4 regions of the Alteromonas sp. ABD4_190 genome follow, and region 1 is predicted to be linked to each of the others. Evidence: predicted binding sites of a transcription regulator. Region 1 holds the regulator's gene; each other region holds the start of a gene.
What was found. The regulator MetJ, encoded in region 1, represses methionine synthesis genes. The targets are predictions, from matches to a motif close to TAGACGTCTAGACGTCTA.

Region 1 (2,206 bases):
CCCATTAGCTTCAAAGCCAGTAATGGAAGGTAAAGCACTTCTGTTTAAACGCTTTGCTGGTCTAGATGCCATTGATATTGAAGTAAAGCATCGTACGACCGAAGAGTTCATTAATACCGTGGCGAATATTGCTGATACGTTTGGCGGTATTAACCTAGAAGACATCAAAGCACCTGAATGCTTCGAAATTGAGCAAGAGCTCATTAAGCGCTGTAAAATTCCAGTATTTCATGATGATCAGCATGGTACCGCTATTGTAACCGCAGCAGGTATGCTTAACGCTCTAGAGATTCAGGGCAAAAATATAGAGAACGCTAAAATTGTTTGCATGGGCGCCGGAGCAGCAGCGGTTGCCTGTATGGAGCTACTGATTAAGTGTGGTGCCCAGCGTGAGCGTATCTACATGTTAGATAGAAAAGGCGTTATCCACACTCGTCGCGAAGATTTAACTGAGCACAAGAAGCTGTTTGCTAACAATACTGATAAGCGCACCCTTGAAGATGTAATGGAAGGCGCAGATATCTTTGTCGGTGTATCAGGCCCTGATGTTTTACCGCCAGAAGCGCTTTCTTTGATGGCTGAAAACCCAATTGTATTTGCATGTTCTAATCCAGATCCTGAGATAAAGCCTGAACTTGCTCACGAAGTGCGTAAAGACCTAATTATGGCTACTGGCCGCTCAGACTATCCTAATCAGGTAAACAACGTGCTGTGCTTTCCGTTTATTTTCCGCGGTGCTTTAGATGTTCGCGCTACAGCCATTAATGATGAGATGAAAGTGGCGGCGGTTGAAGCTCTTCGTGCTATTACGAAAGAACCTGTACCACAGGAAGTATTGGCCGCGAGTAAAAGCGATAGTCTGACATTTGGTAAGGAGTATATTATTCCTAAACCTATGGACCCACGTCTGTGCGAGCGTATAGCTACCGCGGTATCTAAGGCGGCTATTGAGTCGGGTGTTGCACGAGTACCTGAAAGCCCAGAAAAATAAAGTTCTGGCGCACAAGGCTAAAAAAGGTTGGGTTAACGCTCAACCAATATTTGCTAAAAAGTGCGCTTAAAGAATACAAGTACATAAAAAAACGGCGCTGTGTTGTAGGCTATAAACTAGTAAAGCCTTACAACACAGCGCCGTTTCTCTTTAATACTAAATATCAGTCGTCTTCAGACACATCATTTTCGAAGCTTGGGTCAATGCCCATTTCTTCCATAATACGCCTAGCTTCAGCCGGCACGCGATTAGGATTGTCTTTACGCAAGTCATCATCGTTAGGCAATGGCTGGCCAGTAAACGCGTGTAAAAATGCTTCGCACAACAGTTCCGAATTAGTGGCGTGACGCAAATTATTGATTTGGCGGCGGGTACGCTCATCAGTAAGTGCTTTAAGCACATTAATAGGTATAGAAACAGTGACTTTCTTTACCTGCTCGCTCTTTTTCCCATGCTCTGCGTAGGGGTGAATATATTTACCGTTCCATTCTGCCATTGTACTAACTCGGTCTACTCTTTTTATATTATGAAGAGAAATTCTAAACAAGTTCACGAAAAGGTCAATTGAGCAGTGTAAACCTCTTGACGTCTAGACATATATTCTTTAATTTAGACGTCTAAACGTCTATAAGATTACATTTTTGAGAGTATAAACCATGGTTTCTTACGCACAAGGTATCGATGCATTAAACCAGTCCCTGTCGGAGCTGCGTGATATTGATGTATCTTTTGAATTCTTTCCGCCTAAAACGGAAGCCATGGAGCAAACCCTGTGGAAGTCGGTTGAACGCCTAGCACCGTTAAAGCCAAGCTACATGTCGGTTACTTACGGCGCCAATAGCGGTGAGCGTGACAGAACCCACGATGTGGTAAAACGTATTCAACAGCAAACAGGCGTTGCTGCCGTTCCTCACTTAACCTGTGTCGACGCAAGCCGTGATGAATTAAAGCAAATTGCAAAAGACTACTGGGATTCAGGCATTCGCCGTATTGTTGCACTTCGCGGCGACTTACCGTCAGGAGTAGAAAAAACAGAAATGTATGCCTCTGACCTTGTTGCCTTACTAAAAGACGTTGCCGATTTTGATATTTCTGTCGCTGCCTACCCAGAAAAGCACCCTGAAGCACCAAATGCGCAGTTTGATCTACTAAACCTAAAACGCAAAGCAGAAGCAGGTGCCACAGAAGCAATAACTCAATTCTTCTTTGATACGA
Region 2 (2,206 bases), 1.4 Mb from region 1:
GGCGGCTTTTACTTGCTCTGCATCGTGACCGTCAACACCGTCAATAACTTCCCAACCGTAGCTCTTGAAGCGTGCTGGCGTATCGTCAGTGAACCAACCTTCCACTTCACCATCAATTGAAATGCCGTTGTCATCCCAAAACGCGATAAGCTTACCAAGGCCTAATGTACCAGCTAATGAACACGTCTCGTGTGAGATACCTTCCATTAGGCAGCCGTCGCCTAAGAATGCGTAGGTGTGATGATCAACAATGTTGTGACCGTCACGGTTAAATTGTGCCGCTAGCACTTTTTCGGCAAGCGCCATACCCACAGCATTACTTATACCTTGGCCTAGTGGGCCAGTGGTTGTTTCAACGCCTGGCGCATAACCGTACTCTGGGTGACCTGGCGTTTTTGAATGCAATTGGCGGAAGTTCTTCAGCTCTTCAATAGGCAGTTCATAACCTGAAAGATGAAGTAGAGAATACAACAGCATCGAGCCGTGACCATTTGAAAGCACAAAGCGATCGCGGTTAGCCCAAGACGGGTTTGCTGGGTTGTGTGATAAGAAATCACCCCATAGTACCTGTGCGATATCAGCCATCCCCATTGGGGCACCTGGGTGACCAGATTTAGCTTGTTGAACGGCGTCCATACTTAATGCACGGATTGCATTGGCGAGTTCACGACGAGAGGGCATGTTGTCTCCTGATTTATTTTGTATCTTTTGTTTCGTATCTTAGCGGGCTAGCAAAGCTAGACGAGCGTAGAGATAAGGCGTTTGCTCTACTTCTTTATACGATTGAATGTGGCGTTATTCTTACCTATGCCACCTAACAGTTCAATGAGTTTTCATTGCCAATAGCGAAAGTAATAGTAAAAAATGGTCTATACGCTCGCCAATGCGTATTAGCACGGTAATAAAAACTCTCTTACCTTTGCCTAAGTCTTTTTATTTCATACAAATAACCTTAATACTGATCGGGTTATGTCAACATTTCGTAACAAAGAGACTTTTAGACGTCTAGAAGTAAAGACTGGTATTTATAACTTGTTTTAGTACAATATACGACTATTTTGATAATTTAACGCTTACGGAGCATTTATGGCCACGCATTTATTCACATCCGAGTCAGTGTCTGAAGGACATCCGGACAAAATTGCTGATCAGATCTCAGATGCGGTTCTTGACGCTATTTTAGAACAAGATCCTCGCGCTCGGGTGGCCTGCGAAACGTATGTAAAAACCGGTATGGTTTTAGTAGGTGGTGAGGTCACCACTTCTGCATGGGTAGACATTGAAGAACTTACCCGAAAAACTGTTAAAGAAATTGGCTACACGCACTCAGATATGGGCTTTGACGCCGATTCATGTGCGGTATTAAACGCAATTGGTAAACAGTCTCCTGACATCAATCAAGGTGTTGACCGCGCAAGCTTAGAAGAGCAAGGTGCAGGTGACCAAGGCCTGATGTTTGGTTACGCGAGCGACGAAACTGATGTATTAATGCCGGCGCCTATCACGTACTCTCACCGCCTTGTTCAAAAACAAGCGGAAGTACGTAAATCTGGCAAACTAGACTGGTTGCGTCCAGATGCAAAAAGCCAAATCACTTTTAAATACGAAAACGACAAGCCTGTAGGCATTGACGCGGTTGTACTTTCAACCCAGCACTGTGATTCAGTAAGCACTGAAACAGTACGTGAAGCGGTAATGGAAGAAATCATCAAGCCTGTGCTTCCAAGCGAGTGGATAGATGGCAACACGCGTTTTCACATCAATCCAACGGGTCGATTCGTAATCGGTGGTCCAATGGGCGACTGTGGCTTAACAGGTCGAAAAATTATCGTAGATACATACGGCGGTATGGCTCGTCACGGTGGTGGCGCGTTCTCAGGCAAAGATCCATCAAAGGTTGACCGCAGCGCAGCATACGCGGGCCGTTATGTTGCTAAGAACATTGTGGCAGCAGGTCTTGCTAAGCGCTGTGAAATCCAAGTGTCTTACGCCATCGGTGTGGCAGAGCCAACGTCTATCAGCATCGATACCTTTGGAACTGGCGTGGTAGATGAGAAGACACTGGTTGCATTGGTACGCGAACACTTCGACTTGCGTCCTTACGGCCTTATCCAAATGCTAAATCTTGAACGCCCAATTTATCGCCCAACAGCTGCATACGGTCACTTTGGTCGTAACGAATTCCCGTGGGAAGCAACAGATAAAG
Region 3 (2,206 bases), 240 kb from region 1:
ATACAGGCTCTACAGACTACCCAACCCTATTGGTCAAACTAACGCAAAAGGACAATGGTGATGTTGAAATGTCAGATGTGCGTCCACTTCAGTTTCCGAAAGGGTTCGAAGTAGGAAACTTCCCTAATGATGGTATTGAAGGCCTGACTATGGCGGAAGACGGCACTTTGTATTTGGCGCTTGAGAAAGATAAAGCTGGACAGCCAAGAATTTTTACATTGGCAGTTGATGAAGACTTTTTCTCATCGAGCGATTTTGCAACTGTGAGCGAACCAGACCTTCAGCTCCCTTCGTTTACCTCGGGTAATCACCCCTTAAATGGCTTGGCTTTATATACGCACTCAACAGGCGCATCGTATTTATTTGGCGCCGCAAGAAACGACAATGAATTGTGGGTAATTGATACCACTGGTAGCAAGCCAACAAAGCGCATTCCCATTATTTTTGATGTTGCCAGTGACCAGAATTGTAAACAGTACACAATGGATAATTCTTCAATGGAAGGGCTAGTCACTATTGATAGTACGCTATGGATCATTAACGATCCGTGGGAAAAGAATTACATGAAAAATGCGACTTGTGAGGCGCATGAAATGCGTTATGAAGATTTAGCGCCATTGTTGTTTTCGCTTAAAATCAATGACGCTTGGTTTGATTAGCGTCTATCTACTTACAATGTTCTTAAAACCGAAAAAGGGTTGCTACCAAGCAACCCTTTCGTTTTAAGCCAACCTGTAAACGTCGCTAAAAAAGCTGTCTTTACCTATGCATCGCTGCGAAGGCGAGAAGCAAAAGTCTTTTTAAATTTTGCAAGTTTAGGTGCAACTACCATAGAACAATACTGGTTCTGCGGATTATTTTTGAAATAATCCTGATGATAGTCTTCGGCGTCATAGTAGTTATTCAAGGCTACTACTTCAGTGACTACCGGGTCAGGCCAAATTTCTTCTTCTGTGATTTGTGCAATAATTTTTTCAGCTTCCGCTTTTTGTGCGTCGTCATGATAGAAGACGGCGCTGCGATACTGTGTACCCACATCATTACCCTGTCTATTTAGCTGAGTAGGGTTATGTAGCGCGAAGAAAATTTCTAATATTTCACGGTAGCTGATGTTGTCGGCATCAAAGGTTACTTGTACCACTTCTGCATGACCAGTGTTTCCCGTACATACCTCTTCATAGGTAGGATCGGCTTTTTCACCTCCAGCATAGCCAGAAATTGCTTTTTCTACACCTTCAACGCTATTAAACGCTGATTCGATACACCAAAAGCATCCGCCTGCCAACGTGGCTACTTGTAAATTTGCCATAATAAAACCTCTCATAATCTTTGCTTGTAGTGTGGGTGCGGGTAGGGCACAACACAAGTCATCCAAGCGTGTTTTTTTATCGTATAAACGAATATTAAATAAGAATAACGTGCGACGGCTTAAAACGGTTTTAAACTGGCCGCTACAAGAGTGCTGATAGTGCACGGCAAACGCGATGTATTTTTTGTTTTTCCATGTTTGCATGGGCGAGATCGTCTTTTAAGCGATAAGCGTCTTATGTAGCAGAGGTAGGTAGAAGTGATTATTTTTTACGATGGTTATTGCCCTTTGTGCATAGCCGAAATGCGTCATTTACGCAAAAGAGACAAGGATAACAAACTCACCCTGGTCGACATTCAGGCCCCTGATTTTGCAACTCGCTATCCAACCATGGATTGGCATGCGCTTAATGCCAGAATTCACGGGCTTCGCGATGATGGCACTTTAATTACTGGGCTTGATGTTACCCATGAAGCGTGGAAAGCAGTAGGTATGGGCTGGGTTTATGCTCCGCTTCGTTGGCCTGTTATCCGTTATGTGGCTGATGCTTTCTACAATGTATTCGCAAAACATAGATATACCATTTCTTACCTTTTAACAGGAAAAAAACGCCAGTGCGACCGCTGTGTACCGGGAGAGCCGAATGGAAAATAACGTACTTATAGTGGGCGCATCTGGTGGGATAGCGTCTGCGCTTATAGAGCAATATCGCAGTGCGGGCGCAAAAGTGTTTGCTGTAAGTCGTTCAGCTGCAACTGAAAGCAACAATTCAGAGAACGTCTCCTACCATCAAATTGCTGAACAGGATGATAAGCACATCAGCGAATTCGTTAAGCAACTTGTTAAGCAAGAGGTTGTGTTGGGTACAGTAGTTATAACCACCGGTTTTTTGCATAA
Region 4 (2,206 bases), 690 kb from region 1:
AGTCTAAACTAAATGTTGTTGACTCTGCAAAATGGGTAATGCCAGAAAAATACAACGAAAATCTCGCACAATCGCTTAACTACCGATATCTTATAATGTTAGGAGAGAGTGCGTGGGGACTTGCAAGCGAAAAGCTTGTAAACACGGTCAATTTGACTGCCGATGACGTAAAATGGCGCGAGTCCACAGGTAAGCGTCCCTGGTTAGCAGGGATGGTTAAAGAAAAAATGTGCGCGTTAATTGACGTTGAAGAATTAATATCTATGCTTAACAAAGGCTTAGACAGTAACGACCAGACGCCATAGTATTGGGAGCCAGGTTCATGAGCGACGAAAGAATGAATAGTAACGCTACCGACAGCAACGACGAAGTCCTTCAATGGGTGACGTATCGCTTAGGTGAAGAAACTTACGGTATCAACGTAATGCAAGTACAAGAAGTATTGCGCTATACCGAAATAGCCCCTGTACCCGGTGCGCCTGATTATGTACTTGGTATAATCAACCTGCGCGGTAACGTGGTAACCGTCATTGATACCCGGGCGCGTTTTGGGCTACCCCCGACGGAAATCACGGACAATACACGCATAGTGATCATTGAGTCTGACGAACAGGTTGTTGGTATATTGGTGGATAGTGTGGCCGAAGTGGTGTACTTGAAATCATCAGAAATCGACAGCGCCCCTAACGTTGGCACTGAAGAAAGTGCCAAATTTATCCAAGGCGTTAGCAATCGTGATGGCGAACTGCTTATTCTTGTCGATTTGAATAAATTGCTAAGTGACGAAGAGTGGGATGAGCTTAGCAATATCTAAAAATAAATAGGCGACATGTATTGTCTATGTCGCCTCCATTTCCCCAAGGGTTATGTCCATGGAATGGCAGCTTGCTGCACCTACCTTAATTGAACTTATTTTGTGCGGCTTTATCGTTGTGCTTGCTGTTACGGTAAGTATTCTATATTCGCACGTTAAGCAGTTACGTACAGCTCTACACGATAACGAGCAAAATAGTGCTTCCGCAATTGCACGAGCAGAAGCGCTCGCTAAAGATGCAAATAACCAACAAACTGAGGCGCAAGCACGCACATTGGTCATTACTCGCCACATTCAAGAGCTAGACGAAAAACAAACTGATATTGAAAATCAGCTTCGAGAGCTCAAACTTCAAGATCCTTCCCTACGCCTATATCAACGTGCTGCAGACTTAGTTAAGCAAGGTGCCAGCATCGACGAAATTATTGAGGCCTGTGACATTCCTCGCGCTGAAGCTGAGATGTTAGTGATGGTGCATAAGCAAAATAGCTAACGTTTTCCCACCAAGTAAAAAACGTTTAGACGTCTAGACGTAAAGATGTTGACATATCGCCAGTTATAGACACAATACAAATATTGTAATTTATCACTGGAGCCCTCTATGCCAATTCGTATTCCTGAGCAGTTACCCGCGCAGAATGTACTACTAGGTGAAAATATTTTTACCATGGACATGGACAGGGCTGCCAATCAGGATATTCGTCCTCTTGAAGTCGGTATTCTTAATTTAATGCCGAACAAGATAGAAACAGAGGTACAGTTACTTCGTCTGTTATCGAACACGCCGCTGCAAATAAACGTGGATTTAATTCGAATTGATAATCAAGCGCCGAAGAATACCCCGCAATCGCACATGGATGCTTTCTATCACGACTTTTCAGCAGTCGCGAACAAGAAATACGATGGACTTATAGTAACCGGAGCACCTCTTGCGCTTATCGATTATGAGGAAGTGAAGTACTGGGAAACCATGACCACCATACTGGAATGGGCGCAGCGTCACGTGAACTCAACCCTTTACTTATGTTGGGCTGCTCACGCCGCCATGTATCACTTTTATGGTATTACTCGTGAGATCAAAGATGAAAAGTTTTCAGGTGTCTTTAAGCATAAAGTAAACGATCCTCATAATGAACTATTAAGAGGTTTTGACCCCACGTTTCACGCTCCCCATTCTCGTTACGGGCATATTGATACTTCGCTGTACAACAGTGTTGATGGGCTGAGCGTTGTGGCAGAATCTGATGATGTAGGCGCTTATATTGTAGCGTCAGAAGACAAGCGTATGGTGTTTGTAACGGGTCATCCAGAGTACGATCCAGATACGTTAAAAGACGAATATTTACGAGATATTGCCGCGGGACAAACGCCGTCAATGCCGAAAAACTATTT

Region 2: metK (methionine adenosyltransferase) is a predicted target of MetJ. The motif match lies at 999-1,016, and genes of this name have one in related genera.
Region 3: msrA (peptide-methionine (S)-S-oxide reductase MsrA) is a predicted target of MetJ. The motif match lies at 1,386-1,403, and genes of this name have one in related genera.
Region 4: metA (homoserine O-succinyltransferase MetA) is a predicted target of MetJ. The motif match lies at 1,334-1,351, and genes of this name have one in related genera.

Annotation. Positions count from the first base shown of each region.
Region 1 covers NZ_JBSWWN010000001.1:2,601,946-2,604,151, reverse strand. The annotation lists gene ACXAFM_RS11480 (malic enzyme-like NAD(P)-binding protein) at 1-991, shown strand, start outside; gene metJ (met regulon transcriptional regulator MetJ) at 1,155-1,487, opposite strand; gene metF (methylenetetrahydrofolate reductase) at 1,648-2,206, shown strand, end outside.
Region 2 covers NZ_JBSWWN010000001.1:1,250,100-1,252,305, forward strand. The annotation lists gene tkt (transketolase) at 1-681, opposite strand, end outside; gene metK (methionine adenosyltransferase) at 1,087-2,206, shown strand, end outside.
Region 3 covers NZ_JBSWWN010000001.1:2,844,898-2,847,103, forward strand. The annotation lists gene ACXAFM_RS12510 (hypothetical protein) at 1-659, shown strand, start outside; gene msrA (peptide-methionine (S)-S-oxide reductase MsrA) at 764-1,309, opposite strand; gene ACXAFM_RS12520 (thiol-disulfide oxidoreductase DCC family protein) at 1,568-1,963, shown strand; gene ACXAFM_RS12525 (SDR family NAD(P)-dependent oxidoreductase) at 1,953-2,206, shown strand, end outside.
Region 4 covers NZ_JBSWWN010000001.1:3,291,371-3,293,576, forward strand. The annotation lists gene ACXAFM_RS14360 (chemotaxis protein CheW) at 1-305, shown strand, start outside; gene ACXAFM_RS14365 (chemotaxis protein CheW) at 323-814, shown strand; gene ACXAFM_RS14370 (DUF2802 domain-containing protein) at 873-1,307, shown strand; gene metA (homoserine O-succinyltransferase MetA) at 1,416-2,206, shown strand, end outside.